DNA from 3 places in the Nocardioides sp. W7 genome. Region 3 is predicted to be linked to each of the others. Evidence: predicted binding sites of a transcription regulator. Region 3 holds the regulator's gene; each other region holds the start of a gene.
What was found. Region 3 encodes HrcA, which represses chaperone genes, less so after heat shock. Its sites were predicted from a motif close to TTGGCACTCGNNNNNNNCGAGTGCCAA; they were not measured.

Region 1 (9,717 bases), 960 kb from region 3:
TCGGGGGAGCGGTGCTCGACGAACCGCCAGTAGGCGCGCCCACCGTCGACGACCGCCCGGTCCACCAGCGCGTCGCCGAGGCGTACGGCGAAGTCCCGGTCGCCCGCATCCAGGAACACCTCGCCGACCCCGGTGGTGCCGCAACAACGGCCGTCGTTGTCCCAGAAGCCGGGGCGCAGCCGGTCCGGGACGCCCGAGCCGCGAACGGCCCGGAGGCAGTCCGCACGCCATGCGTCCGGCAGCTGCCCGGCGACGGACGCCACTCCGGCGCGGTCCAGGGCGGCGAAGAGCAGGGAGGTCCCGGTCGGACCGTGGCACCAGCCCCACTTGAGCGGCTCGCCGTCGTGCGCGTCGGCGGGGTCGAGCCCCGGAGACGCCACCAGGTGCGGGATCGCCAGCCCGTCGACCGAGCGATCCCGGATCGCGACGAGGTGCTCCGCTCCGCGGCACGCGAGGTCCACCAGGTCGGGCCGGCCCAGGAACGACCCGGCCGATGCCAGGGCCAGGGCGGCGCCGGCGGTCCCGTGCGAGAGGTTCGGCATCTCGGCCCGCCGAGGTAGCAGCCGCAGCTCGTCGGCCACCATCAGCCACGCAAGGCCGTCGGGCCGGGGCTGCGCCTGGGCCGCCAGCAGCTCCGCGGCCCTGGTCGCCAGCGCGACGTCCCCGCCGGCCACGGCAGCGTCCAGCACTCCCGCGGTCCCCAGGGTCAGGTCGAGGAACGGCGTGCCTGGCGCGACCGTCGGCGCCGCGGTGCTCAGCTGCGGCCACCCGGCGTCGGTCCCGATCGCGTGCAGCCGGTCGAGCGCCGGCTGCGGGGACCGACCCAGCGCGAGCAGGGCGTGCACGTCCCCGGCCAGCCCGTCGAAGTACGTCGCGTCGCCCGCCGTTGCCGCCCGCGCGACCAGCTGGTCGCCGATCGCCGCCGCCAGCCGCGCCTCCTCCTCGGTCCAGTCCCGGGTCGTCGCCACGACACCAAGGGCGAGCGCCAGCCCGCCCGTCCCGCTGTGCGTCCCGAACCGGTACGCCGCCTCGGGCGGCCCGCCGTCGCCGTACTCGGGGATCCAGGGTCCGCCGTCGTCGTACCGCACCTGGTCGAGCACCCAGCGCCAGCCGGCCTCGCCGGTGACGCGGCAGCGGTCGGCGCTGCTCACTGCACCCAGCGTGGGATGACGATGAGCGCTCCGACCGGCAGGGTGGTGCCCCACTCGGCATCGACCTGCAGCGTCCCGCCACGCGGGGCGGGTCGCACCTGCCAGTGCAGACCGTGCGCGCCGTATCCGCCGGACCAGCCCATCGGCTGGCTCACGCCCGCGAGCCGGAACATGGGGTCGCTGCGACCGTCGTCCACGTCGGTGAAGACCACGCCGTACCGCGCACCCTTCGGGACTCCGCGCAGCCGGAGCGTGGCGCCCGGATCGAGGCTCGTGGCCCGGCGATCGGGGAAGGCGGTATCGCGCTCGACGTGCATGGGCCCGGCGCGCCGGACCCGCGAGTCATCGCGTCCGCGCACGACGCACGCGGGACTCGACCAGGCGCTGGTCTGGCCGTAGGAGTGCTGGCGGACCCTCACGCAGAGCGCCTGACCGCCGCGGATGCCCATCCGCCGTCGCTCCACGGTCGATCCGGTCCACCGCGAGCGCCACGCGGGCGGCTTCGCGGCGAGCATGCTGGCGCGCCGGACCTGCACGTCGTACGTCCGGTCCTCGGGCCCGGCAGACCAGGTGGATGGCCAGCCTGCCGAGATCACGAAGGTCACGCGCGAGCGCGCCGTCACCGTGAACTCGATGAGGTCGGTGGCACCGACGTACGGCGCCCAGCCGGGAGCGCGGCGGTCGGCGACGGGCGCCTGGGCGAGTGCCCCGGGAGCAGGGAAGGCCATCACGAAGGCGACCAACAGCAGGACGAGACGACGCACGCGAACTCCTTGTGAGGGGAGCCGCACGATGTCACAGCGCCGCCCGCCGTGTCCGCAGGTGCGCCGACTCGGCCTCGTTGCCGCACAGCGCCAGAGCGGCGTCGAAGGCCCGCAGCGCGTCGTCGCGGCGGCCGATCCGGGCCAACAGCTCGGCACAGACGGCCGGCAGTCGGTGCCCGCCGAGGGCGACGCCGTCCAGGGCGGCCAGGCCGGCGTCCGGCCCGTCCCGTTCGGCGACGGCGACGGCCCGGTTGAGCCGGACCACGGGCGAGTCGCCGAGGGCCAGCAGCTCGTCGTACCGCGCCACGATTCGGTCCCACGCGGTCGCCGCGGGCGTCGGTGCGACGGCGTGCTCGGCGGCCACCAGCGCCTGCAGGAGGTACGGCGCGGGCGGCGCGCCCACCAGCGGGCGGAGCAGGTCCAGCGCCTCCAGCGCCTCCGCGTGGTGCCACCGGGAGCGGTCCTGGTCGGGGAGCAGCACCAGCCGCCCGTCGACGACCCGGGCGTCGCGCCGGGAGTGCTGCAGCAGCATCAGGGCGAGCAGTGCGTCGAGCTCCGGCCAGGAGGAGCCGGCGGGCAGCAGCGACCGCAGCACCCGCACCAGCCGGATGGCCTCCGCCGCCACGTCGGCGCGGAGCACGTCGGCGCCCGACCCGGGGGCGTAGCCGCTGGTGAAGGCCAGGTAGGACACGTCCGCGACCACGCCGACCCGCTCGGTCAGCTCGGCCCCGGCCGGGACGACGAACCGCGCGTCCGCCAGCTTCCGGCGCGCCCGGGTGAGTCGCGCGGCCATGGTCGACGTCGGCACCAGGAACAGTCGGGCGACGTCCTCGGTCGGCACGCCGAGCACCAGGCGCAGGGTCAGCGCCGCGGCGGCCTCGCGGGACAGGCGCGGGTGGGCACAGAGCAGGACCAGTCGCAGCCGTTCGTCGGTGACGGCCTCCCCGGCGTCGACCAGCACCCGTTGCGCGTGCTCCTGCACCGACGCCTCGACCGCCAGCAGCGGCATCTTCCGGGCCGCCACCGCCTCCGCGCGCAGCCGGTCGAGCACCCGTCGCCGGGCCGCGGTCAGCAGCCAGGCCGCCGGGTTGTCGGGTGTGGAGGCCGGGGTCCAGGTCCGCGCCGCCGCCTCGAACGCGTCACCGAGCGCGTCCTCGGCGAGGTCCAGGCGGCGGTACTGCGCGACGAGCAGGGCCAGCAGCCGGCCCCACTCCTCACGCAGCAGCGACCCCGGGTCGGATCCCGGGTCCGCCACCCCGTCAGCCATCGGTCGTGGGACGCACCTCGACCGAGAACGACTCGGGCAGCAGTCGGGCGAGCTCCAGCGTGGTCCCGAGGTCGGGGAGGTCGACGATCCACAGCCCACCCACCTGCTCGGCGGTCTCGGCGTACGGCCCGGCGGTGACGGCGCGGTCCGGGCCCGGCCGCAGGGTGACGGCCTCGGACGGCGCGGCCAGCCCCTCGCCGCTCACCACCGTGCCGCGCTCGGACACGGCCGCGGAGAACGCCGCGAACGCCGCGAAGACCGCCGCCCGCTCGGCGTCGCCGATCCGGTGCCACTTCTCGTAGTGGTCCTCCTCGGCCATCAGCAGCACGAACCTCATGGGGCGTCCCCGCTGTGGTCGACGGTCGCCCGCACCTCGACGCCCTCCTCGACCGACGCCAGCACGGCGCAGATCTCGAGCAGGTCGTCGAGGTCGTCGCTCTCGACGAGGTAGAAGCCGGAGAGCTGCTCCACCGCCTCGGCGTACGGCCCGTCGGTGACGGCGTGGCCGCCGTCGGGGGTACGACGGACCACCTTCGCGGTCCGGGAGTGGGTGAGTTCGGAGCCGCCGGTGATCCGGTGGCCGCGCTTCTCGAGGAGCAGGGAGAACTCCTCGTGCCGCGCGTAGGTGGCGGCCCGTTCCTCCGGGGTGGCGCTCTCCCAGGTGCTCTCGTCGCCGGGCAGCAGCACGACGTACTCGGTCATGGCGGGTCCTCTCCTCGACTGGAGGTGATGGTGAGTGTGTCACCGTGGTGACGGCCCAGGTCGACCCGAATCGACACCTCCCCGCAGGAATCCGTTCAGGTGGGCGTGATTGGACCTTCCCATGACCACCTCCCGCGCCGCCCGCGTCACCGTCACCGCCTCCGGGGGCGTCGCCCTGCTCGGCCTCGGCTTCGTCGTCGGCTCGCGCCAGCTGCTGCGCGCCCAGGCGGCGAAGGCGCGCGCGATCATCGGCAAGCCGCACGGCGATCACGCCCTCGACGCCGACCGGACCTGGCGGAAGAGGTACGGCGACCCCGTCGACCTGCTGCTCGTGGGTGACTCCATCGCCGCGGGCCTCGGTGCGGAGCGGCCCAAGGAGACCCTCGGCGGCCGACTGGCCCGGCAGCTCGCGAAGCGGACCCAGCGGTCGGTCCGGCTGCGGACGGTCGCGGTCGTCGGTGCGGAGACCTCGGCGATCGCCGGACAGCTCGACCGGCTGCCCGCGTCGTACGCCGCCGACGTCGCGGTGATCGTCGTCGGCGGCAACGACGTCACCCACCGGGTGCCGGTCGCCGACTCGGTGCGCGACCTGGAGGCCGCGATCGCCCGGCTGCGGGCGCGGGGCACGGCGGTCGTGGTCGGCACCTGCCCCGACCTCGGCGCGCTCAGACCGGTCCCGCAGCCGCTGCGGGCCCTCGGCTCGCGGGCCTCGCGACAGCTGGCCACCGCCCAGCGCGCGGGCGCGCTCCGAGCCGGGGCGCACGTGGTCTCGCTGGCGCACGTTGTCGGGCCGTTCTTCATCACCAACCCCGACGAGATGTTCAGCCTGGACCGGTTCCACCCCAGCTCGCTGGGCTACCAGCGGACCGCGCGGGCGATGCTGCCGTCGGTGCTGGCCGCGCTCGGGGTGCACGACCGGGTGCCGTTCGGCCACAGCCTCCCGGACGGTGCCAGTGAGAGGGGCGAGGTGCCGGGCGATGAAACCCGGGTTTCACCGAGGGTGCCGTAGCGTCCCCACCCGTGCCCGACGTGCTGCTGACCACCTTCTCCGCGATGCCCCACGGCGAGCCCGGCCACGCCGTGCTGGACCTGGAGCTCGCCCGCCGCGGCATCTCCAGTCGCTGGGTCCGCTGGGACGACGCCGACGTCGACTGGTCGGACGCCGGGGTGGTCGCGGCCCGCGCGACCTGGGACTACGAGGGCCGGCTGGCGGAGTTCCTGGAGTGGGCCGAGTCGGTCGAGGCGGCCGGCCCGGTGCTGCTCAACGGCTCTGCGGTCTTCCGCTGGAACACCGACAAGCGCTACCTCGTCGAGCTCGCCGAGTGCGGCGTACCCGTCGTCCCGAGCGTGCTGGTCGACGGTCGCGACGACGTGCGGGCGGTCGTGGCGCGGTTCGGCCGCGCGGTCGTGAAGCCGCGGGTCGCCGCCGGCGGCCGCGGCCTGCTCGTCGTCGCCGATGCCGACGCCTGGGAGCCGACCTCGCCCGGTGGTCCCTGGCTCGGCCAGCCGGTCGTCGAGTCGGTGCACAGCGAGGGCGAGCACTCGGTCTTCGTCCTCGACGGCCGCGCGGTCAGCCAGGTGCGCAAGGTCGCCGCCGTCGGCGACGTCCGCGTGCACGAGGAGTACGGCGGCAGCTCGATGATCGCCGACCTCGACCCGGTCGCGGCGGAGGTCGCCGTCGCCACCGTGCGGGCGGTCGAGGAGCTGCTCGGCACCGACCTGTCGTACGGCCGCGTCGACCTGATGCGGTACGACGGCCGCCTCGTCGTCAGCGAGGTCGAGATCACCGAACCGGGGCTCTACCTCGACGTGATCCCGGGCAACGCCGTGCCTTTCGCGGACGCGGTGCAGGCTCGCCTCTGAGCCTCGGGCGCCCGGAGTTTCTTGCACTCGCAGGGGTCGAGTGCTAAACATTGGGTTGGCACTCTTACCATGAGAGTGACAAACCGGATCGGTGCCAGTTGAGGTCCATGCGTCGGCGAGAAAGGGTTCGCCGGGTCGCAGGATCGTCCGTCGCGGGCAACCCACCGGACCGGATCCACAACTCTAAGCGTGAGGAATCGCAGGAGTTATGCCCAAGCTGATTGCTTTCAACGAGGAAGCCCGACGCGGCCTCGAGCGTGGCATGAACACGCTCGCCGACGCCGTCAAGGTCACCCTCGGTCCCAAGGGTCGCAACGTCGTCCTGGAGAAGAAGTGGGGCGCCCCCACGATCACCAACGACGGTGTGAGCATCGCCAAGGAGATCGAGCTCGAGGACCCGTACGAGAAGATCGGTGCCGAGCTCGTCAAGGAGGTCGCCAAGAAGACCGACGACGTCGCGGGCGACGGCACCACCACCGCCACCGTGCTGGCTCAGGCGATGGTCCGCGAGGGCCTGCGCAACGTTGCCGCCGGCGCGAACCCGATGGGTCTCAAGCGCGGCATCGAGGCCGCCGTCACCGCCGTCTCCGAGCAGCTGCTCGGCATGGCCAAGGACGTCGAGACCCGCGAGCAGATCGCCGCCACCGCCACCATCTCCGCCGGTGGCGACACCACCGTCGGTGACGCCATCGCCGAGGCGATGGACAAGGTCGGCAAGGAAGGCGTCATCACCGTCGAGGAGTCGAACACCTTCGGCATCGACCTCGAGCTCACCGAGGGCATGCGGTTCGACAAGGGCTACATCTCGGCCTACTTCGTGACCGACCCGGAGCGCATGGAGACGGTCCTGGAGGACCCCTACATCCTCCTGGCCAACTCGAAGGTCTCGAATGTCAAGGACCTGCTGCCGCTGCTCGAGAAGGTCATGCAGTCCGGCAAGCCGCTGCTGATCATCGCCGAGGACGTCGACGGCGAGGCTCTGTCCACGCTGGTCGTCAACAAGATCCGTGGCACGTTCAAGTCCGTCGCCGTCAAGGCCCCGGGCTTCGGCGACCGCCGCAAGGCCATGCTGCAGGACATCGCGATCCTGTCCGGCGGCCAGGTCATCTCGGAGGAGGTCGGCCTCAAGCTCGAGACGACCGGCATCGAGCTGCTCGGCCAGGCCCGCAAGGTCGTCATCACCAAGGACGAGACCACCATCGTCGAGGGTGCCGGCGACGCGGCCCAGATCGAGGGTCGGGTCAACCAGATCCGCGCCGAGATCGAGAAGTCGGACTCCGACTACGACCGCGAGAAGCTCCAGGAGCGCCTCGCCAAGCTGGCCGGCGGCGTGGCCGTCATCAAGGTCGGCGCGGCCACCGAGGTGGAGCTCAAGGAGCGCAAGCACCGCATCGAGGACGCCGTTCGCAACGCGAAGGCGGCCGTCGAGGAGGGCATCGTCGCCGGCGGCGGCGTGGCCCTGGTGCAGGCTGCGGCCACCGCGTTCGACAAGCTGGACCTGGTGGGCGACGAGGCCACCGGTGCCAACATCGTCCGCGTGGCCACCTCGGCCCCGCTGAAGCAGATCGCGATCAACGCCGGCCTCGAGGGCGGCGTCGTGGCTGAGAAGGTCTCCGGCCTCCCCGCCGGTCAGGGCCTCAACGCCGCGACCGGCGAGTACGTCGACATGATCGCCGAGGGCATCATCGACCCGGCGAAGGTCACCCGCTCGGCGCTGCAGAACGCCGCGTCGATCGCCGCGCTGTTCCTCACCACCGAGGTCGTCGTGGCCGACAAGCCGGAGAAGGCGGCGCCCATGGGCGGCGACCCGACCGGCGGCATGGGCGGCATGGACTTCTGATCGACAGCTGCCGCGGCGAAGTCGCGGGCAGCGTGGTCGATCAGGTCGAGTAGCGCCGGCACGGACCGAGCGAAGCGAGGGACGCGCGGCGCGTATCGAGACCGAGATCCAGCTCACGCAAGCGCAGCAGCACCGCACCAACCGAGGAGGCCTCGGACCCGCGAGGGTCCGGGGCCTTCCGGCATTTGAGAGGCTGGGCAGGCTCCCGGCTGGACGGGACCGCCCGCGGGTACTCGGAACATCTCGTGGCGGGCGAGGCGAAAGGGTGGACGTGGACGACCAGGAGCGCCGACGGCACTTCGAGGAGCTGGCGCGCGAGCTGACCGAGCCGCTGCGCCGGTTCGTGGTGCGGCGCACCGACCCCGCGACCGCCGACGACGTCCTCGCCGACACCCTGCTGGTGTGCTGGCGGCGCATCGACCAGATCCCCGCCGACCCGCTCCCGTGGGCGTACGGCGTCGCGCGCAACTGTCTGGCCAACGCCGAGCGGGGCCATCGGCGGCAGCGACGGCTGGCCGCCAGGATCGCGAGCACCACGCCGCCCGACGTCGTACCCGACCCGGCCGAGGTGCCCGGCGACGATGCGGTGATCGCCGCCCTGGCCGAGCTCCGTCCCGCGGAGGCCGAGCTGCTGCGGCTGTGGGCCTGGGAGGAGCTCACGCCCGGCGAGATCGCGGTCGTGCTCGGCATCACCCCGAACGCCGCCAGCATCCGGCTGCACCGGGCCCGGCAGAATCTCGCCGATCGCCTCAGGAAGGACGAGCGAAAGATCGACCGGACTGCCGGACATGAGGAGTCGAGAGAGGGGAGAAGGCCATGACCGACTCGCACGACATCGATCGGGACGACGCCCTGCGCGCACGACTGCGTGCCGTCGACCCGGCTGCCTCCCTCGGCCCGGCCGACCCCGACGGGGTGGCCCGACTCCTGGAGGACATCATGAGCCACGACACCGACACCCTGGTCCCCGAGCGCCGGACCGGCACACACGGCCGCAACCCGCTCACCTGGCTCGTCGCGGCGGCCGCCGCGCTGGTCATCGCGGGAGTGGGGATCTTCACGCTGACCGGGACCGACGACGACAGCACCGCGCCGCCGATCGCCGAGGGCGGCACGGGCGCGGACGGGAGTGACCCCGTCGTGATCAGCCTGCGGGCGCCCGCCGGGTCCACCGGCCGGTGCATGGTGCCGTCGGCGGAGGTGCTGTCCCAGCAGCAGCTGGCGTTCGCGGGCACGGTCGAGTCGATCGCCGACGGCACCGTGGTGCTGACCCCGACCACGTTCTACGCCGGCGACGAGGCCGATCAGGTCGAGGTCGACGCGCCGGCGGAGCAGCTGACGAACCTGATCGGCGCGGTCGACTTCCAGGTCGGCGGGACCTACCTGGTCTCCGCGACCGACGGCCAGGTCACCGTCTGCGGGTTCAGCGGACCGGCGACCCCGGAGCTGGAGAAGCTGTACGCCGACGCCTTCGGCGGATGAGCGTGCACGGGCTCCTGCTCGCCGCGGGAGCCGGCTCCCGGATGGGCCTGCCGAAGGCGCTGGTCGTCGACGGAGCGGGTGAGCCCTGGCTCGCCCGCTCCGTCGACGTGCTTCACGACGGCGGCTGCGAGCAGGTGACAGTCGTGCTGGGAGCCGCCGTCGAGGAGGCCGTGCTGCTGCTCGACGGCCGCGGCGCCGACGTCGTGGTCGCGCACGACTGGGCATCGGGGATGTCGGCCTCCCTGCGGGCGGGCCTGGCGTCGCTCGGAGAGGTCGACGCGGCCCTGGTGCACCTGGTCGACCTGCCCGACGTCACTGCCCAGGTCGTCGCCCGGGTGCTCGCGTCCGGCACCGGGCCGGGCTCGCTGGCGCGGGCGGCGTACGACGGACTCCCCGGGCACCCGGTGCTGCTCGGGCGCGAGCACTGGGACGAGGCGGCCGGGACGGCCGCCGGCGACCAGGGCGCGCGCGACTACCTGCACGCTCACGACGTACTGCTCGTCGAGTGCGGCGACCTGGCCCGAGGGCAGGACGTGGACCGCCCCCTGTGAGACGTGGGGTCACTCGGGGCGGCGGATCCGCACCGGACCGCGGGCGGTCGCCACGTCCACGACCGCGCCGCCCTGGGTGACCTCGACCAGACCGGCG
Region 2 (9,717 bases), 790 kb from region 3:
ATGCCGGCCGCGAGCACCATCGGCAGCACCGCCTGGTTGTCCGAGCGGGTGGTCAGCAGGATCTCGGACGCGCCCATCCGGTGCGCCAGCCGGGCCGCGTCGACCAGCAGCCGGGTGCCGATCCCCCGGCGCTGCCAGGTCGGGTCGACCCGCAGCACGACCGAGCGCACCTCGGGCTCGTCGGGCAACGGCTGCTGGACGGTCGCGAGACCGACGACGACGTCGCCGATGATCGCGGAGACCGAGTCGCCGTCGGGGACGTACTCCGGGGTCTGGCCGCCGCCCAGCCGCCGACCGGTGGTGTTCGAGCCGATCGCCGCCGACTCCTTGCTGCGCTGGAGCACGTCGCTGACCAAGTCGGCCAGCGCCGCTCCCCGGGCGTGCTCGGTCGGCGTGAAGTGGGCGGCACGCCGGACCTGCACCTCGACGTCGCCGACCGTGAACTCCATGACGTCCTGCGCCGGGCCCTCGCCGCTCGGCGGGTCGGCCTCGGCGTCGAAGAGCTGCGCGACGACCTCGGGGAACGCGGCCGGCTGCGCCAGGATCGTCCGTGCCGCCTGGACGTACCGGGTCGGCTGGTCTTTGAGCGCCGCCTCGCTGCAGGGTGCCGCGCTGACGGCGATCGCCCCGGAGGCGAGGACCAGCCGCACGATGTCGTCGCTCTCCCAGTCCTCGGGGGTGCGCAGCACGAGCTCGTCGGTCACGATGTCGATGTCGGGGAAGATCTGCAGTCCGAGGATGTTCACCCCCTCCGCCCCGCAGTGGAGGGCGAGGACGGCGAGCGCTCCGGGTCGGTCGGGCAGCGTCGTACGAACTCTCCACAGCATGGGCCCATGGTGTCCCGGGGACGTTGCGGGCCCGCAACGTCCTCGTTACCGGTGGGCGCCACTTCGGGCCGCGGGGCGTCTGAGAAGGTGTCCGCCATGCGCAGCGGCTCCCCCTTCGTCGACGCCGGCCGGCGGATCGCGGGCTGGGTCGACTCCCGGCACACCGTCGCGTTCGCGGCGCTGGCGGCCTTCCTGCTGCGCCTGCCCGGCCTGACCCGCCCGGTCCGGGCCGACGAGGCGGGCTTCCTGCTCGTGGCCCGGGCCTGGGACCCGATGCCCGACAGCGTGTACGGCGCCTACTTCGTCGACCGGCCTCCGTTGCTCATCGCGATCTTCCGGGTCTCCGACGAGATCGGCGGTCCGCTGTTCATCCGGGTCCTCGGCGCCCTCGCGTGCGCGGCCCTGGTCCTCGCCGCGGCCTGGACGGCCCGGCTGGTGGCGGGCGAGCGGTCGGCGCGCTGGACGGCGGTCTGCGTCGCCGCCCTCACCACCAACACGGTCATCGACGCCGTCGCGGTCAAGGGCGAGCTGCTCGGGCTTCCGTTCGTGATGGCCGGCTGCGCCCTCGCGCTGCTCGCCCTGCGCGAACGCTCCGTCCCGCTCGCCGTCCTCGCCGGGCTGTCGGCGGGGATCGCCCCGCACGTGAAGCAGAACCTGTTCGGCGGCCTGGTCTTCGCAGGGGTGCTGCTCCTGGTCTCGTGGGCGGTCCGAGAGATCGACTGGCGCGACTTCACCCGGCTGGCCGCGGGCGGTCTGGTAGGCGCCGCCGTACCCCTCGTGGCGACGGTGGCGTGGGCGAGGTCGGCCGGGGTGGAGCTCGACGTGCTCTGGTACGCCGTCGGCGGCTTCCGCTCGGATGCGGCCGCCGTGCTCGCGGTCGGCAGCCCGCACGCGCCGGCCCTGCGCGCCGGGATCCTGCTCACCGCCGGCCTGGTCGCCGGCATGCTGCTGGTGATCGGCGGCTTCGTCGTGCACATCCGCGAGGAGTGGGCCGACGGCAAGGCCGTCACGGCCGCGACCGCCGCCCTGCTGGTCTTCGATGCGGCCGCTCTGGTGATCGGCGGGAGCTACTGGCGCGACTACCTCTTCCCACTGCTGCCCGCGACCGCCCTGGCCGCGGCCCTGATGACGCGCCGCTCCAACCGGCGCGGGCGCACCATGCGCGCGGTGATCGTCGGCGCGGCCCTCTCGTCGGCGACCTGCCTGGTCGGCTGGGTGGTCATCAACGCCGCCGGACTGCAGGAGTTCCACGAGTACGACACGGGGGTGGCCCTGAAGGCGGCGGCCGAGCCCGGCGACCGGCTCGTGGTCTTCGGCGGACGGGCCGACCTCCAGCTGGCCAGCGGGATGAGCTCGCCGTACGCGCACCTGTGGAGCCTGCCGATGCGCACCCTCGACCCCGACCTCGACGAGCTCACCGCCCTCGTCGCCGGACCCGACGCCCCGGCCTGGGTGGTCGAGTGGGTCGACTTCGAGACCTGGAGCGAGCCCGGCGGCGCCCGGTTGCGCGCGCTCGTCGAGGAGCGGTACGCCGCCCACGGCAGCGGCTGCGACGACCGGCCCGTCTACCTGCGGCGCGACCTCACCCGGGCCCCGATCGAGCCGGACTGCGGCTGAGCCCGGGAGGTCACGTGCAACCGATCCGTTCCTGACCTCGTCGGGAAGGCATGGGACGACGAGGGACCCGGGTGGACCCCACAGCCGATGGCGAGCCCCGAGTCACAGAGGCATCGTTCCCGGACACTTCAAGGTATGAGCAACTCCCAGCAGCAGTTCACGGAGCTGTGGCACGCCGAGGCCCCGCACGTGCTGGCCTTCGCTCGGCGCCACGTCGGGGCCGAAGCCGCCCACGACGTCGTCGCGGAGACCTTCATGATCGCGTGGCGCCGTTGGGGTGACCTCCCCACTCCGCCGATCGGTTGGCTCCTGGTGACCGCCCGCAAGGTGATCCAGAACCGGGCCCGCGCGAGCCGGCGCCACCGTGCCCTGGAGGACCGGATCGCCCTGCTGGACGGGGTCGCGGCTTACGCCGCCGACTCCGCAGATGCAGTCCTCAGCCGTCGTGAGGCGCTCGAACGTCTTGCCCGGCTCGACGAGCAGCATCGTGAGGCGTTGCTGCTCATCAGCTGGGACGGGCTCACCAACGATCAGGCAGCAACGGTCCTGGGCATCAAGCCCGCAACGTTCCGACGGCGACTCAGCCGCGCTCGGGCCGCCCTGCTCGCCCAGGCAGCACCGCAAACGTCCGACCCCGAACCCCGACACATCCCAGCGCAGGAGCTGTCATGAACGCACTCGAACGACTTCGTCCCGAGACCCGTCCGATCGACGCGGAGTGGTCGGCCACCACGCTGGAGGCCATCCTCGCCAGCCACGACCCGTCGCCCGCACGCCGCGGCGGCAGGCGCCGTCGTCTCGCCCTGGTCGGTGCGGCGACCGCCGGAGTGCTCGGCCTCAGCGGCGTCGCGTACGCCGGCGGGCTGGTGCCCGCGCTCATCACCGACCACTTCGACGAGACCTCGCAGGCCAGCGTGTCCGGCATCCACGAGCTGGCCTCGTTCACGACGACCAAGAGCGGCACGCCCCGCACCTTCGAGATCTGGCGGGGCACGGACGCAGACGGGCTGAGCTGCATCGCGGTCCTGGAGGCGGCGGCCACCGGGGGGCCGGACTTCGGCGGCAACTGCGGCGACTACCCCCTGGACGCGTGGTTCAACACCACGAACGAGTCCTGGACCGGCACCGTCGACGACCCCCCGCCGCCGGCCACGTACTACGTCTACGGCGAGCCCGCCCTGGACGGCGTGACGACGGTGCGCGTGCTCGGCGACGGCTTCGACCACAGCGTCGCCGTCGACCCGAGGACGGGCGGGTACGCCGTCGCCGTCCCCGAGCTCGACCGAGGGATCAGCGGCCACTTCGCGACCGTGGAGTTCATCGACGCGCAGGGCGTGGTCCTGGGGACGAGGGACCTCAGCGAGAAGTAGTGCGGCGCGGCCGACGGCCACGAAATGGGCGACGGCGCCGGCCCCCGAAGGGGGTCGGCGCCGTCATCCTTGGTGCTGCGGATCAGTGACCGTGGCCGTGGCCGTGGCCGCCGGCGGCCGGGGCGTCGTCCTCGGCCTCGGGCTTCTCGACGATCAGCGTCTCGGTCGTCAGCAGCATCGCGGCGATCGAGGTCGCGTTGACCAGCGCGGAGCGGGTCACCTTGACCGGGTCGAGGACGCCCTGGGCGACCAGGTCGCCGTACTCCTCGGTCGCGGCGTTGTAGCCGTTGCCGACGCCGAGCTCGCGGACCTTGGTGGTCACGACGTAGCCGTTGACGCCACCGTTCTCGGCGATCCAGCGCAGCGGCTCGTCGGCCGCCTTGCGGACCACGCGGACGCCGGTCGCCTCGTCGCCGGTGAGGCCGAGGTCGCCGTCCAGCACCGAGACGGCGTGGATGAGCGCGGAGCCACCGCCGGGGACGATGCCCTCCTCGATCGCGGCGCGCGTCGCGGAGACGGCGTCCTCGATGCGGTGCTTCTTCTCCTTCAGCTCCACCTCGGTGGCGGCGCCGACCTTGATCACGCACACGCCACCGGCGAGCTTCGCGAGACGCTCCTGGAGCTTCTCGCGGTCCCAGTCGGAGTCGGTGTTCTCGATCTCGGCCTTGATCTGGTTGACGCGACCCTCGACCTCGGCGGTGTCGCCGGCGCCCTCGATGATCGTGGTGTCGTCCTTGGTGATCACGACGCGGCGGGCGGTGCCCAGCACGTCGAGACCGACCTGGTCGAGCTTGAGGCCGACCTCGGGGGCGATGACCTGGCCACCGGTGAGGGTGGCGATGTCCTGCATCATCGACTTGCGGCGGTCGCCGAAGGCGGGGGCCTTCACCGCGACGGCGTTGAAGGTGCCGCGGATCTTGTTGACCACCAGGGTCGACAGGGCCTCGCCGTCGACGTCCTCGGCGAGGATGAACAGCGGCTTGCCGGCCTGGATGACCTTCTCCAGCAGGGGCAGCAGGTCGGCGATCGCCGAGATCTTGCCCTGGTGCAGCAGGATGTAGGGGTCGTCGAGGACGGCCTCCATGCGCTCCTGGTCGGTCACGAAGTACGCCGAGATGTAGCCCTTGTCGAACTGCATCCCCTCGGTGAACTCCAGCTCGGTGCCCATGGTGTTGGACTCCTCGACGGTGATCACGCCGTCCTTGCCGACCTTGTCGAAGGCCTCGGCGAGCAGCTCGCCGATGTGGCTGTCGCGGCTGGAGATCGTGGCGACCGAGGCCATGTCCTCCTTGGAGTCCACCTCGCGGGCGGCCGCTCGGAGCGCGTCGCCGACAGCGACGGCCGCGGCGTCCATGCCCCGCTTGAGACCCATCGGGTTCGCACCGGCGGCAACCGCGCGCAGACCCTCGTGGACCATCGCCTGGGCGAGCACGGTGGCCGTGGTGGTGCCGTCACCGGCGATGTCGTTCGTCTTGGTGGCAACCTCCTTGGTCAGCTGCGCACCGAGGTTCTCGAAGGGGTCGTCCAGCTCGATCTCACGCGCGACGGTCACACCGTCGTTCGTGATGGTCGGGGCGCCCCACTTCTTGTCGAGGACGACGTAACGGCCCTTGGGGCCGAGCGTCACCTTGACGGCGTTGGCGAGCTTGTCCACGCCGCGCTCGAGGGCGCGTCGGGCGTTCTCGTCGAACTCCAGGATCTTGGGCATTGCTCTCCTAGCTCACAAAACAGGACCGGGCCGTGTGCCTGAGCACGCGCGTTGGCGCGAGGTCAGGCACACGACCCGGAGAGAATCAGGAAACGACGGCGAGGACGTCGCGCGCGGAGAGGATGAGGTACTCCTCGCCGGCGTACTTGACCTCGGTGCCGCCGTACTTGCTGTAGATGACCTTGTCGCCGACGGCGACGTCGAGGGGAACCCGGTTGCCGTTGTCGTCGATGCGGCCGGGGCCGATCGAGATGACCTCGCCCTCCTGGGGCTTCTCCTTGGCGGTGTCCGGGATGACCAGGCCAGAGGCGGTGGTCTGCTCGGCCTCGACCGCCTTGACGACGATGCGGTCCTCGAGGGGCTTGATGTTGACCGACATGATGTCGACCTCCACTTTCGAACTTCGGATGGCGGGTGATTCACGTCTGGTGCCTACGGGTTCCGGTACGCCGTCGCGGGGGTCGTGCCGGGCTCGCAAGCGCTGGCACACTCACGGGGAGAGTGCCAGTTCAGAAACTAGCACTCGTGTCGTAGGAGTGCCAGTGAGGTCCGTACGTCGGTCGACCTGACAGGATCTCCGGGTGGACCTCGACGCCTTCCGCTGGCTGCTGACCGACGACGGCCAGCGACTGCTCGCTCGGGCGAGCGAGGTCGTCGGCGACGACCCGCTGCGCGCCCAGTCCGCGCTCCGGCGCGAGGCGAGCGCCGAGCACGTGGCGGCGGCCCTGACCCAGGCCACGCTCCGGGTGCGGGCCGTCGCGAAGTTCGGCGACCTCGCACCGTTGCTGTACTTCACTCCCGACGGCCTCGAGCAGGCGACCCGACGGCCGGTCGCCGCTCACCGGGCCGCCCGGCTGGAGGCGTTCCAGACGACGACGCTGGTCGACCTCGGGTGCGGGATCGGCGGCGACCTGATGGCCGCGGCCGGGGTCGGCATCACCTGCGCCGGCGTCGACCTCGACCCGGTGCGGGTGGAGGTGGCCCGGGCCAACCTCGAGGCGCTCGGGCTGCCGGGCGCGGTCATGGTCACCGACGCGACCGCGGTCGACCCGTCGCCGTTCGACGTGGCCTTCGCCGACCCGGCCCGTCGTACCGGCCGGGGACGCTCCTTCGACGTCGACGACTGGACCCCGCCCTGGGCGTTCGTCGAGCGGCTGCTGCGCCGCGACTCCTGCGTGAAGGTCGCTCCGGGCATACCGCACGCCCTGGTGCCCGCGGGCGTCGAGGCGGAGTGGGTCAGCGACCACGGCGAGGTGAAGGAGGCCGCCCTGTGGTCCGGCAGCCTCGCGACCACGGCCCGACGGGCCACCGTGATCGGCGACGGCGGCCTGGCGACGCTGACCGACGAGGACGACCCGGGGCCCGAGGCGGTCGGGGTGGTCCCGGTGGGCCGGTTCCTCTACGAGCCCGACGGCGCGGTCATCCGGGCCGGGCTGGTCACGGCCGTCGCGGCCGGCGTCGGCGGCGGGCTGGTCGACGAGCACATCGCCTACGTCTCCTCCGACCAGGCCTTCTCGACGCCGTTCGCCCGCGGGTACGAGGTGCTGGCGGAGCTGCCGTACCGCGAGAAGCAGCTGCGGGCCGCGCTCCGCGAGCGCGGCATCGGCCGGCTGACGATCAAGAAGCGCGGGGTGGACGTGGTCCCCGAGCAGCTGCGCAAGCGGCTCGACCTGCACGGCGACGACGAGGCGACGATCGTGATGACCCGGGTCGCCGGGAGCGGTACGGCGCTGCTCGTCCGCCCGTTCTGACCGACGCTCCCACCGCCCCGGAAATGCCGAATCTCCCGGGACCCTTGCGGGTTCCGGGAGATGACCGTGCGGACGGTTGCTCAGACGGGCTGAGCGACCTTCGCGGTGGTGCCGGCGCCCTCGGTCTGGGCGACGCGGCGAGCGTGCCAGATCCCGAGGCCGAACAGGACGAGCAGGACTCCGGCTCCGACGAAGGAGACGATGGCCGCGATGCCGGCGATGGTGCCGATGGTCGCGAAGGCGTAGCCGTAGAGGAGCAGGCCGCGCAGGGTGTTGCCCTGGAAGAGCGACTCCCGCAGGTCCATCCAGGCCGCTGCCTCGTCGATCTCGGCCTGGGTGGCGTTCGGGTTCTCGGCCAAGGCCGCCGTCAGCTCGCGGCCCTTGCCACTCGCCTCCTGGTAGGTGACCGCCTCACCGGCGAGCTCGGCGCCGCTGGCGTTCATGTGGGCGAGGATGTAGTGGTCGGCGTAGGCCTGGGCCTCGGGGCCGGTGTCCAGCGGGCTGCCGGCGAACTTTTCGAGCGCCTCGCGGTCGGCCTCGGGCAGCGACTCGAGCGCCCCGCCCTCGGGCATGATGATGTCCTGGGCCGAGAGCTGGTTGTCGACCTGGTCCCCGATGAAGGTGTTGGCCCACGTGAGCAGCCCGCCGGCGATGAGCAGGACGGCGGCCAGGGCAAGCCCCGTCCACGAGATCAGCTTGTCGAGTGCTGCACGCATGACGTTTCCTCCGGTTTACCGGCGAGGACCTGATGCCCGTTCCGCCTTGATGTCACCAACCTTCTCCCGTCCGACGGGGGCGCGATCAGGGGCGAAGGTGCACGAGCATCCGGGCCAGAGGTCCCGTCTCGGTCCGGGACGTTGCCGCTCAGGCGCCGAGCGCAGCCTGCTCGGCGCCGATGGTGGTGTCGTCGCCGTGACCGGTGTGTACGACGGTCTCCTCGGGCAGCGCGAAGAGCTTCGCGCGGATCGAGGCCTCGATGGTGGGCCGGTCGCTGAAGCTGCGGCCGGTCGCACCGGGACCGCCCTGGAACAGGGTGTCGCCGGTGAAGACGCAGCCGAGCGAGGGCGCGTGGAAGCAGACCGCGCCGGGGGCGTGGCCGGGCGTGTGCAGCGTCCGCAGCAGGGTGCCGCCGACGACGATCTCGAAGCCCTCGCCGAGGTCGACGTCCCACAGGTGGTCGGTGTGGGTGAGCTCCCACAGCGGCCGGTCGTCGGGGTGCAGCATGATCGGCGCGACCACCCGCTCGCGCAGCGCCGGCGCCATCCGGGCGTGGTCGTCGTGGGCGTGGGTCAGCAGGATGGCTCGGACGACGCGGTCGCCGACGACGGCCATGATCGCCTCGACGTCGTGGGGTGCGTCGATGACCACGCACTCCGCGTCGTCACCGACCACCCAGATGTTGTTGTCGACCTCGAAGGTCTCGCCGTCGAGGGAGAACGTGCCGCTGACGACGGCGTGGTCGACGCGGGCGGACATCAGAGGATCACCACGCTGCGGAGCACGTCGCCGTCGTGCATCTTCGCGAACGCCGCCTCGATGTCGTCGATGCCGATCTCCTCGCTCACGAACGCGTCGAGATCGAGCCGGCCCTGCTGGTAGAGATCGACCAGCATCGGGAAGTCGCGGTCCGGCAGGCAGTCGCCGTACCAGCTCGACTTCAGCGCGCCGCCGCGGCCGAACACGTCGATCAGCGGCAGCTCGGGGACCTTCATGTCCGGGGTCGGCACGCCGACCAGGACCACGGTGCCGGCGAGGTCGCGGGCGTAGAACGCCTGCTTCCAGGTCTCCGGGCGCCCGACGGCCTCGATGACGACGTCCGCGCCGTCGGCACCGTCGTACGTCTCCGCACAGATCCGCTTGATCTCCTCGACCGGGTCGACCTGCGAGGAGTCGACGGTGTGGGTCGCGCCCATCTCACGGGCCTTGGCCAGCTTCTTGGCGTCGATGTCGACGGCGATGATCGGGGAGGCACCGGCCAGCGCGGAGCCGGCGATCGCGGCCACGCCGACGCCGCCGCAGCCGATCACCGCGACCGACCTGCCGCGGGTCACCGCACCGGTGTTGATCGCCGCACCGATGCCCGCCATCACGCCGCAGCCGAGCAGGCCGACCGCAGCCGCGCGGGCCGACGGGTCGACCTTGGTGCACTGACCGGCCGCGACCAGGGTCTTCTCGGCGAACGCACCGATGCCCAGCGCGGGTGACAGCTCGGTGCCGTCCTCCAGGGTCATCTTCTGCTTCGCGTTGTGGGTGGCGAAGCAGTACTGCAGCTCACCGCGCTTGCAGGCCCGGCACTCCCCGCACACCGCGCGCCAGTTGAGGATCACGAAGTCGCCCGGCGCCACGCCGGTCACGTCCGGACCGACGGCCTCGACCACGCCCGCGGCCTCGTGGCCCAGCAGGAACGGGAACTCGTCGTTGATCCCACCCTCGCGGTAGTGCAG
Region 3 (9,717 bases):
CCCAGAAGGCACTGGGACAACGGCTCGCGGAGACCTTCGTGGACCGACCCGCGACGGCGCTGGGGCAGGTCGCACGGCTGACCGCGCCGCTGGTCCAGGTGCCTCCACGCGGCTGTTGGAAGCAGACGGGCGGCGTGTCTACCAGTACGCCGACGCGTGGCTGGGCGGCCCGGCCCCGGACCCCGACCTACCCGAGATCGTGCGGCGCTACCTGCGCGCCTTCGGCCCGGCGACGGCCGCCGACGTGACCGCCTGGTCGGCCATCACCCGGCTCGGGCCGGTCCTGGCCGCGATGGAGGACCTGGTGCGTCACGAGGACGAGGACGGCCGCACCCTGTACGACGTACCCGAGGCCGTCGTCGCCGACGAGGACGAGCCGGCGCCGGTGCGCCTGCTGGGCTGCTACGACAACGTCTGGCTCTCGCACGCCCGGCGCGACCGGGTCACCGATCCCGAGAAGCGGAGCGCCTGGATGGGCGTCAACGGCGGCACCGCGAACGCGCTCTTCGTCGACGGCTGGCTCGAGGGTCTGTGGCGGGTCGTGGACGGCCGCGTCGAGGTCGTCGAGTCCCTCCGCCCGCTGACGAGGGCCGAGCGCGACGACCTGGCGTCCGAGTCGGCGCGGGTCGAGGAGCTGCTGGCGCGTTAGGGCTTGTCAACCCCAGCGCGGGGTCCGCGCGAGCAGCGCGGCGACGGCGACGACGCCCGCGGTGGAGGTGCGCAGCACCTCGGCACCGAGCCGCACCGACGTCGCCCCGGCGGCGACGAGGGCCGCGACCTCGTCGTCGGCGAGCCCGCCCTCCGGGCCGACCACGACCAGCACCGACCCGTCGGCGGGGACGGCCAGCGAGGTCAGCGGCACGGTGGCCGCCTCGTGCAGGACGACCGCGAGCGAGGCCGAGGCCACGAGCGCGACGACGTCGGCGGTCGACGCCAGCGGGTCGACCTCGGGGAACCAGGACCGGCGGGCCTGCTTGGCCGCCTCCCGGGCCGTCGAGCGCCAGCGAGCGAGGGACTTCTCGGCCCGCTCGCCCTTCCAGACGGCCACGCTTCGCGACGCCGCCCACGGGACCACGCGCGCGACCCCGACCTCGGTCAGCACCTCGACCGCCAGCTCGCCCCGGTCGCCCTTGGGCAGCGCCTGGACGACCGTGATCGCCGGCGCCGGGGCCGGGGCCGTCTCCACGGAGGTCACGGTCACCGAGAACACCCGCTTGCCGGTCGCCCCCACCTCGGCCACGACCGAGGTGCCGCGCCCGTCGGTGAGTACGACGGCCTCGCCGACCCGCAGCCGTCGTACCGCGACGGCGTGGTGCGCCTCGTCGCCGTCGACCGTCACCGACGAGCCGACGCAGACGCCGTCGAGCGACGGCACGAGGTGGACCGGGAGCGACATCTCGGTGCGGGTCGTCAGTGCGTGTTGAACGCGTCGCGGAGCCGCCCGAAGACGGACTTCGAGCCGGGCCGGACCTGGCCGGTCGGCTCCTCCTCGCCCCGGATCGCGGCGAGCTCGCGGAGCAGCTCCTCCTGGCGCGGGTCGAGCTTGGTCGGCGTCTCGACCGCGATGGTGACGATCAGGTCGCCGCGCCCGCCGCGCAGGCCGGGGACGCCCCGGGCCCGGAGCATCTGCTGGGTGCCGGACTGGGTGCCGGGGCGCACCTCGAGGTCGAAGCTCGTCTCGACCCCCGAGTCGGCACCCTGCTCGACGTCGGCCTCCAGCGTGGGCAGGACCAGCGTGGTCCCCAGCGCGGCGGCCGACATCGGCACGGTCACGGTGCAGTGCAGGTCGTTGCCCTGGCGGGTGAAGACGTCGTGGGCCGCGACGTGGATCTCGACGTACAGGTCGCCGGCCGGGCCGCCGCCGGGGCCGACCTCGCCCTGCTCCGACAGCTGGACCCGGGTGCCGGTGTCGACGCCCGCCGGGATCTTGACCGTCAGCGACCGGCGCGAGCGCACCCGGCCGTCGCCGGAGCACTCCCGGCACGGCTCGGGGATGACGGTGCCGAGGCCGCGGCAGGCCGCGCACGGGCGGAGGGTGCGGATCTCGCCGAGGAAGGAGCGCTGGACGTGGGCGACCTCGCCCTGGCCGCGACAGGTCTCGCACGGCACGGCGTGCGTGCCCGGAGCGGCGCCCTCGCCGTGGCAGGTGCCGCAGAGGACGGCGGTGTCGACGGTCAGCTCCCGGGTCACCCCGAAGGCCGCCTCGGCCAGCTCCACCTCCAGGCGGATCAGCGCGTCCTGGCCGCGTCGGGTACGCGCCCGCGGACCACGTCCGCCGCCCGCCGCACCCGCGCCCTGGCCGCCGAAGAAGGCGTCCATGATGTCGGTGAACGAGAAGCCCGCACCCTGCCCGAAGCCGCCGGCGCCGCCGGCGAACGGGTCGCCGCCACGGTCGTACGACGCGCGCTTCTGCGGGTCGGAGAGCACCTCGTAGGCCCGGGTGACCTCCTTGAACTTCTCCTGGGTCTCCGGGTCCGGGTTGACGTCCGGGTGCAGCTGGCGGGCGAGGCGCCGGTAGGCCTTCTTGATGGCGTCGGCGTCCGCGTCGCGGGCGACACCGAGAAGCTCGTACAGGTCCTGACTCACGGATGGTTCCTTCTTGTCGTCTGTCGTACGGCGAGTGCGAGTGCGGGGGCTGAGCTGGTGCTAGCTCTCGTCAAGGATGCGCGAGACGTAGCGGGCGACCGCGCGCACGGCCGACATCGTCCCCGGGTAGTCCATGCGGGTGGGGCCCACGATGCCGAGCGTCGCGAGCGCCTCGTCGCGCGGGCCGTAGCCGGTGGCCACGACGCTCGTCGAGGCGAACTGTTCGTACGGCCCCTCGGCCCCGATGCGGACGGTCACCATCCCGCCGGTGCTGGCCTCGCCGAGCAGCTTCAGCAGCACCACGTGCTCCTCGAGTGCCTCCAGGAGCGGACGGACGGCGGAGTCGAAGGAGTCGCCGTACCGCGCCAGGTTGGCGGCGCCGCCGACGGCGATCCGCTGGTCCGAGCGGTGGTCGACCATGGCGTCGACGAGGACGTCCACCACGGCCGCCGTCGACCCGTCGTCGACCTCCGGGACCGCCGCACGCAGCAAGACCGCCGCCTCGGAGATGACCTCGCCGGTGGCGGCGCGGTTGACCCGGTTCCGCAGCTCGGCGAGCTCGGCGTCGCCCAGGTCGGCGCCGAGCTCGACGAGGCGCTGCTCGACGCGGCCGGTGCTGAGGATGAGGACCGCGAGCAGCCGGTTCGGGGCGAGCGGGACCAGCTCGATGTGGCGCACGGTCGAGCGGGAGAGCGTGGGGTACTGCACCACGGCCACCTGGCGGGTCAGCTGGGAGAGCATCCGCACCGAGCGCTGCACGACGTCGTCGAGGTCGACGGCGCCGTCGAGGAAGGTCGAGATCGCGCGCTTCTCGGCGGCGCTCATCGGCTTGACGGTGGTCAGTCGGTCGACGAAGAGCCGGTAGCCCTTGTCGGTCGGCACCCGCCCCGCGCTGGTGTGCGGCTGGGTGATGTAGCCCTCGTCCTCGAGCGCGGCCATGTCGTTGCGCACGGTGGCCGGCGAGACACCGAGACCGTGCCGCTCGACCAGCGCCTTCGAGCCGACGGGCTCCTCGGTGGAGACGTAGTCCTCGACGATCGCGCGCAGCACCGCGAGTCGACGCTCCTCCTGCATCTCGCCTCCTCCGCTGGCTGACCTGGCACTCGAATGTCCGGAGTGCCAACTCTACAAGGCGGTGCGGACCGAGCGTGGTTCGCGATCCGGACAGCGGCTTTCCGGGGCGTCCGACCGTCGCGTAGGTTAGCCTTGCCTAACTCACTCAGGAGGCGACATGACCGCGGACCCCACGACCCGCCCGCTGCTCGATCCGGCCGAGCTCGCGGCCGAGGCGCGCAGCATCCTCGCCTGCCCGGGCAGCGTCAGCCTGGTCGTCGACGGCCACCCGAGCGTGCTCGGTGACGACGCACTCGGGATGCAGGACGTGTACGGAACCCCGACGTTCTCCTGCCCGCCGGACAGCGAGCTCGCCGTGGCCGCTGCGCACCACCGCAGCGCCCTGATCACGGTCGAGAGCGGTCTCGGCCACCCGGGCTCCGAGGAGCGCGCCATGACCCTCACCCTGGCGGGCCGGGTGGAGACCCGCGGCGTCGAGGACTGCGCCTGCTGCGCGGAGACCCGCCACGTGGTCGTCCTCGAGCTCAACTTCGCGCTGCTGACCCGGCACGCCGCACCCGCCGCTGGTGACGAGCGGGAGCCCGACCAGCAGCTCCGGGTCCCGCTCGCGCACTTCCGCTCCCCCGCCCACCACCTCAACCGGGGCTACCTCCAGCACTCGGTCGAGCACGCCAACAGCTGCCACCAGGAGGAGCTGCGCCGGGCGGTGTCGACCACGACCGGGACCCCGATGGGCCGACTGCTCGGCGTCGCCCTCGCCGACCTCTCGCCGTCCGGCGTGCAGGTGCGCTGGATCGACGCCGAAGGCGCCCGGCACCTCGACGTCACCTTCCCCCGCGCCGCCCGGACCACCGCCGAGCTCGGCGAGATGCTGCGCCGCGAGCTGCACGCCGGGATCTGCTGAGGACCCCGATGGCCGCAGTGGCCTAGCCTGCCCGGGTGCCCTTCACCGAGGTCGCGGACCGGATCTGGGTCGCGCGCTACGACTGGTTCGACGTCAACGTGACGCTCGTCGGCGGCGCCGACGGGCTGCTCGTCGTCGACACGCACGCCTCGGCGCTCGCCGCGCGCGAGGTGGTCGAGGACATCCGCCGGCTCGGCACCGGGCGGGTCGTCGGCGTCGTGAACACCCACGAGCACTTCGACCACACCTTCGGCAACGGGGAGCTGCGCTCGGCGTACGGCGTCGTACCGATCCACGCGCACGAGACGGCCGCCGCCAACACCGTGGCGGCGGGCGAGCGGATCAAGGCGGCGTACGACGCCGATCCCGACGACCCGCACCGCGACGAGATCCGGGCGACCGAGATCGTGCCGGCCGACCACACGTTCTCCTCGGTGGTGGCGCTCGACCTCGGCGACCGGCTGGTCGAGCTGGTCCACCCCGGCCGGGGCCACACCGCCGGCGACCTGGTCGTACGGGTCCCCGACGCCGACACCCTGCTCGCCGGCGACCTGGTCGAGGAGTCCGGCCCGCCCGGCTTCGGCGGCGACTGCCACCCGCTGGAGTGGCCGCTGGCGCTCGACATCGTGCTCGGCCTGACGACCGGGTCGTCGGTCGTCGTACCCGGCCACGGGGCGCCGGTCGACCGCGACTTCGTCGAGGAGCAGCGCAACACGATCGGGATCGTCGCCGAGACCATCCGGCACCTGGCGACCACGGGCGTCCCGGTCCGCGACGCGCTGGCCGCCGCCGAGTGGCCCTACCCGCGCGAGCAGCTCGGCGAGGCCGTACGCCGGGGCTACGAGCAGCTGCCCCGCAGCCAGAAGCGGCTGCCGCTGATCTGAGCGGGTACCGGGCGGCATGAGCAACGCGGAGAACGAGAACGAGCCCGGCGTCCCCGACGAGGACCTGCCCGAGGACCTGGTGCCGAGCGACGACAACCCGTTGGCCGAGGGACTGGAGCCCGGCAGCACCGTCGAGGACCTCCTGACCGGCGGCAAGGCCGCCGAGCAGGAGGGCAAGGGCGAGCCGAAGCCGGGCGACGCCGCCGGCGAGGGCCGGCACCCGTCGGACACCTCACAGGAGGAGTGAGGCGGCGCGCCCTGCCGCGGACTGTCGGTCGCGCCGCCTAGCGTGGCGGGCATGGCTGACCGGTACGGCTCCGACGTCCTCTCGACCGACTGGCGCGCCCCCAAGCGCGGGCGTGCGGTCGAGGCGCCGGCCGACCTCGGCACGGTCGTCGAGGAGGTCACCACCGACTGGTGCGGCGAGATCGTCGCCGTCGACCGCGACCTGCACACCCTCACCCTGGAGGACCGGCGGGCCCGCCGGCGCACCTTCCCGCTCGGCCCCGGCTTCCTACTTGAGGGCCGCCCGGTGATCCTGGTCGCGCCCGTGCGTCAGAGTGCGCCGGCCAAGCCCACCCACACCGCATCCGGCTCGGTCGCTGTCCACGGTGCGAAGGCCCGGGTGGCGCGAGCCAGCCGGATCTTCGTCGAGGGCCGGCACGACGCCGAGCTGGTCGAGAAGGTCTGGGGCGACGACCTGCGCGTCGAGGGCGTCGTCGTGGAGTACCTCGACGGTGTCGACGACCTCGCCGAGCACCTGCGCGACTTCCGCCCCGGTCCCGATCGGCGGGTCGGCGTGCTGGTCGACCACCTGGTCCCGGGCTCCAAGGAGAGCCGGATCGCCCAGGGCGTCGCGAAGTCCCCGGTCGGCAAGCACGTGCTGATCGTCGGCCACCCGTTCATCGACGTCTGGGCCGCGGTCAAGCCCGCCCGGGTCGGCCTCGAGCGGTGGCCCGACATCCCCCGCTCCATCGAGTGGAAGAGGGGCGTGTGCCAGCACCTGGGCTGGCCGCACCGCGACCAGGCCGACATCGCCCGCGCCTGGAAGCAGATCCTGGGCCGAGTCTCGTCGTACCACGACCTCGACCCGGCTCTCCTCGGCCGAGTCGAGGAGCTGATCGATTTCGTGACCAGCTCGGACTGAGCCTGCGAAGGACGAGCGTCAGGTCACGAGGTCGAGTAGACGGGCTCGGACCGAGCCTGCGAGGGCGGAGCCCGTGGTATCGAGACCCATCCGGTCTCGCGGACGCATCACGACCGCAGCATCAGACCCTGGGAGTCCTTGCTGTCCGAGGCCAGGATGATGATGCCGTCGATGACGGGCCACAGCGCGCCGATGCCGCAGGTGAAGATCGTGACCAGCAGCTGGGCCACCCCGATGCCGGTGTCGCCGAGGTAGAACCGGCCGATGCCCAGCGGCAGCAGGATCTGCAGCAGGCCGGCGACGATCTTGGACTTCTCGGAGTACGGCACGCCCGTCAGCGGGTGCACGCCGTACGGCGCGGCCGGCGAGGCGCCGTACGGCATTCCGGGGAAGCCGGGGTAGGCCGGCTGCTGCTGGGTGTAGGGCGGCGGGGCGTACGGCGGCTGGCTGTACGCCGGCTGGTCGGCCGACGGAGGCGGCGGAGGCTGCTCGCCGTACGGGCGACTCCCGTAGGGCTGGGTGGGCTCGTCGCCCGAGGGCTCCTGCGAGGCGGGGTACTCAGGTCCCTGGGTCATGCGAGCAGCCTAGTGCCGCTCAGGGCAGCAGGGCGCGCACGACGGCGTCGGCGAGCAGCCGGCCGCGGGGGGTGAGCACCAGCCGCTCGACCTCGAGGGTGAGCAGCCCGTCGCCGACCAGGCCGGCCACCGCGGCCCGGCCCGCGCGGTCGAGCACGGCCACCGGCAGCCCGTCGCGCAGTCGCAGCTCCAGGAGCACCTGCTCCACCCGCCGGTCCTCCTCGCTCAGCAGCTCCCGGGCGTGGGCGGGGCTGCGAGCGGCGGCCAGCCGGTCGGCGTACGCGGCCGGGTGCTTGACGTTCCACCAGCGCACCCCGCCGACGTGCGAGTGCGCCCCGGGGCCGACGCCCCACCAGTCGCCGCCGGTCCAGTACAGGAGGTTGTGGCGGCAGCGGGTGTCCGGACCGGTCGACCAGTTCGACACCTCGTACCAGCCGAGCCCGGCGGCCCCGAACCGCTCGTCGGCCAGCTGGTACTTGTCGGCCAGGTCGTCCTCGTCGGGCATCGGCAGCTCGCCGCGCCGCACCCGACGAGCGAGGGCCGTGCCCTCCTCGACGATGAGGGAGTACGCCGAGACATGGTCCGGCGCGCAGGCCAGGGCCGCCTCGACGGAGGTCTCCCAGTCGGCGATGCTCTCCCCCGGCGTCCCGTAGATCAGGTCGAGACTGATCTGCTCGAAGCCGGCCGCGCGGGCCCACTCGACCGCCGCGGGCACCCGAAGCGGGTCGTGGGTGCGCTCGAGCACCTTCAGCACGTGGTCGACCGCGGACTGCATGCCGAAGGAGATCCGGTTGATGCCGACCGAGCGCAGCTCCTCCAGGTCCCACAGCGCGACGCTGTCGGGGTTGGACTCGGTGGTGACCTCGACGTCGTCGGCCAGCCCGAACTCGCCGGCGATCGCGGCCACCACCGACCCGAGGTCGGCCGGGCTGAGCAGCGTCGGAGTGCCGCCGCCGAAGAAGATCGTCGAGACGGGAAGGTCGACGTCGCCCAGGGCGGCGCGGGCCCGGCGTACCTCTGCGATCGCGGCCTCGGCGTACGTCGCACGCGAGGCGCCCGGAGCTCCGCCGACCGGTCCGAGCTCCTCGACGGTGTAGGTGTTGAAGTCGCAGTAGCCGCACCGCACCGTGCAGAACGGCACGTGCACGTAGAAGCCGAACGGTCGCCGTCCGAGCTCCGCGAGGGCGGTCTCGGGAAGGGCCCCGTCCTCCGGGACGGGGTCTCCGGCGGGCAGGGCGGACGGCATCCGCCCATCATCCCCCAGGGTGGGGCGACCGGTCAGATCGGGACGTTGAGGGTGAGCGTGTAGCCCTGCGCCACCGAGCCGGTCGCCTTGGCCATCTGCAGGGAGTAGCCGTCGGAGAAGATGCCGTCGCTCTCGAGCGGGGTCTGCTCCATGTTGGTGGCGCTCTGCTCGTAGCCCTCGGTCGCGTACACGGCGCCGCAGACGTCCTCGGGGATCGCGAGCTGGGAGGTGCGCAGCTTGTTGGTGTACGTCGTGGCGTCCGCGAGGCTCTGGTAGACCTCGAAGTGCATGTGCGGCCAGCGGCCGGAGTAGGCCGCGGGGAAGATCGTGGTGAACTCCACCAGGCCGGCGGCGTCGGTCTCCTGGACGCCGCGCAGGTAGTTCTCGTCGGCGATCGCCTCGGAGTACAGGGAGTAGTTGCCGTCCCGGTCGCAGTGCCACAGGTAGACCGCCGCGCCGGCGAGCACCGTGATGTCGTCGCCGTTGAGGTCGTGGACCTTCAGCCGCACCGTGGTCGGGACACCCTGGGCCACGCCGGAGGCGTCGCCGAAGCTGGTGGTGAGGTCGCTGCGGACGATGCCGGACTCGCTCAGCACGTTCGGACCGTTGGAGCCGTCACCCGGGTAGGGCCCGGCGGTCTCCTCGGGGATCTCGCCGTCGGCGACCTCGACGTCGGACTCGGCGCCCATCGGACCGCCGCCGGGCGGGGCACCGCCGGGCGGTGCTCCGCCGGGACCCCCGGAGGGAGCGGCGCCGGGGGGCGAGCTGATCGTCGTACCGCCGTCCGAGGAGCAGGCCGCGAGCACGGCCGCGGCCCCGACGCCGCCGAAGATCGAGAGCATCCCGCGCCGGCCCAACCGGTTGCGCTCGACGATCCGGGGCAGGTCGTGGGAGAGGCCGAGGTCGTGGTCCTCGAGCTCGCCGTCGTGGCCGTGGCTGTGGTCGTGGTGGTTCATGAGGACATCGAAGCTCGGGAGTCTGTGCGTCCCCTGTGCATGCCGCGTGAGGACCCGGTGGCCGAGCAGGAAGGACGAGGTCCTGACGTTGTCGAGCCCCCCAGCCGACCCGCGACGGTGGCCCTGTCCCCGATCAGTGAAAGTCGCGCGAGCGGTGCCGGGCCCGCAGCGCTCGGCCGGCGTCGGGGTCGACCTCCTCGAGGGTGCCGAGCCGGTCGGCGAGCAGGTTGGTGGCTCCGTCCTCGTGCTCGACCACGCCGCGGATGACCATCCCGGCCGCCGTGGTGGCGACCTCGCGGTAGCGCCGCCACACCCCGACGGTGCAGATGACGTTGAGCATCCCGG

Region 1: the regulator HrcA is predicted to act here: its motif matches at 5,803-5,829, upstream of groL (chaperonin GroEL).
Region 2: the regulator HrcA is predicted to act here: its motif matches at 6,039-6,065, upstream of groES (co-chaperone GroES).

Annotation. Positions count from the first base shown of each region.
Region 1 is NZ_CP095078.1:154,091-163,807, reverse strand. It holds gene MUB56_RS00875 (lanthionine synthetase LanC family protein) at 1-1,151, opposite strand, end outside; gene MUB56_RS00870 (hypothetical protein) at 1,148-1,915, opposite strand; gene MUB56_RS00865 (DUF6596 domain-containing protein) at 1,947-3,182, opposite strand; gene MUB56_RS00860 (YciI family protein) at 3,175-3,519, opposite strand; gene MUB56_RS00855 (YciI family protein) at 3,516-3,884, opposite strand; gene MUB56_RS00850 (SGNH/GDSL hydrolase family protein) at 4,006-4,893, shown strand; gene MUB56_RS00845 (hypothetical protein) at 4,905-5,747, shown strand; gene groL (chaperonin GroEL) at 5,956-7,587, shown strand; gene MUB56_RS00835 (sigma-70 family RNA polymerase sigma factor) at 7,859-8,407, shown strand; gene MUB56_RS00830 (hypothetical protein) at 8,404-9,069, shown strand; gene MUB56_RS00825 (nucleotidyltransferase family protein) at 9,066-9,620, shown strand; gene MUB56_RS00820 (DUF3253 domain-containing protein) at 9,630-9,717, opposite strand, start outside.
Region 2 is NZ_CP095078.1:5,502,050-5,511,766, forward strand. It holds gene MUB56_RS25760 (GNAT family N-acetyltransferase) at 1-827, opposite strand, end outside; gene MUB56_RS25765 (hypothetical protein) at 924-2,444, shown strand; gene MUB56_RS25770 (sigma-70 family RNA polymerase sigma factor) at 2,580-3,116, shown strand; gene MUB56_RS25775 (hypothetical protein) at 3,113-3,814, shown strand; gene groL (chaperonin GroEL) at 3,897-5,522, opposite strand; gene groES (co-chaperone GroES) at 5,608-5,901, opposite strand; gene MUB56_RS25790 (class I SAM-dependent methyltransferase) at 6,104-7,273, shown strand; gene MUB56_RS25795 (hypothetical protein) at 7,354-7,989, opposite strand; gene MUB56_RS25800 (MBL fold metallo-hydrolase) at 8,138-8,749, opposite strand; gene MUB56_RS25805 (S-(hydroxymethyl)mycothiol dehydrogenase) at 8,749-9,717, opposite strand, start outside.
Region 3 is NZ_CP095078.1:4,709,070-4,718,786, forward strand. It holds partial or broken gene MUB56_RS22025 (winged helix DNA-binding domain-containing protein) at 1-649, shown strand, start outside; gene MUB56_RS22030 (16S rRNA (uracil(1498)-N(3))-methyltransferase) at 656-1,396, opposite strand; gene dnaJ (molecular chaperone DnaJ) at 1,411-2,586, opposite strand; gene hrcA (heat-inducible transcriptional repressor HrcA) at 2,647-3,660, opposite strand; gene MUB56_RS22045 (hypothetical protein) at 3,818-4,564, shown strand; gene MUB56_RS22050 (MBL fold metallo-hydrolase) at 4,600-5,448, shown strand; gene MUB56_RS22055 (hypothetical protein) at 5,465-5,695, shown strand; gene MUB56_RS22060 (DUF3097 domain-containing protein) at 5,747-6,595, shown strand; gene MUB56_RS22065 (TM2 domain-containing protein) at 6,703-7,170, opposite strand; gene hemW (radical SAM family heme chaperone HemW) at 7,190-8,416, opposite strand; gene MUB56_RS22075 (3,4-dioxygenase subunit beta) at 8,449-9,372, opposite strand; gene MUB56_RS22080 (error-prone DNA polymerase) at 9,506-9,717, opposite strand, start outside.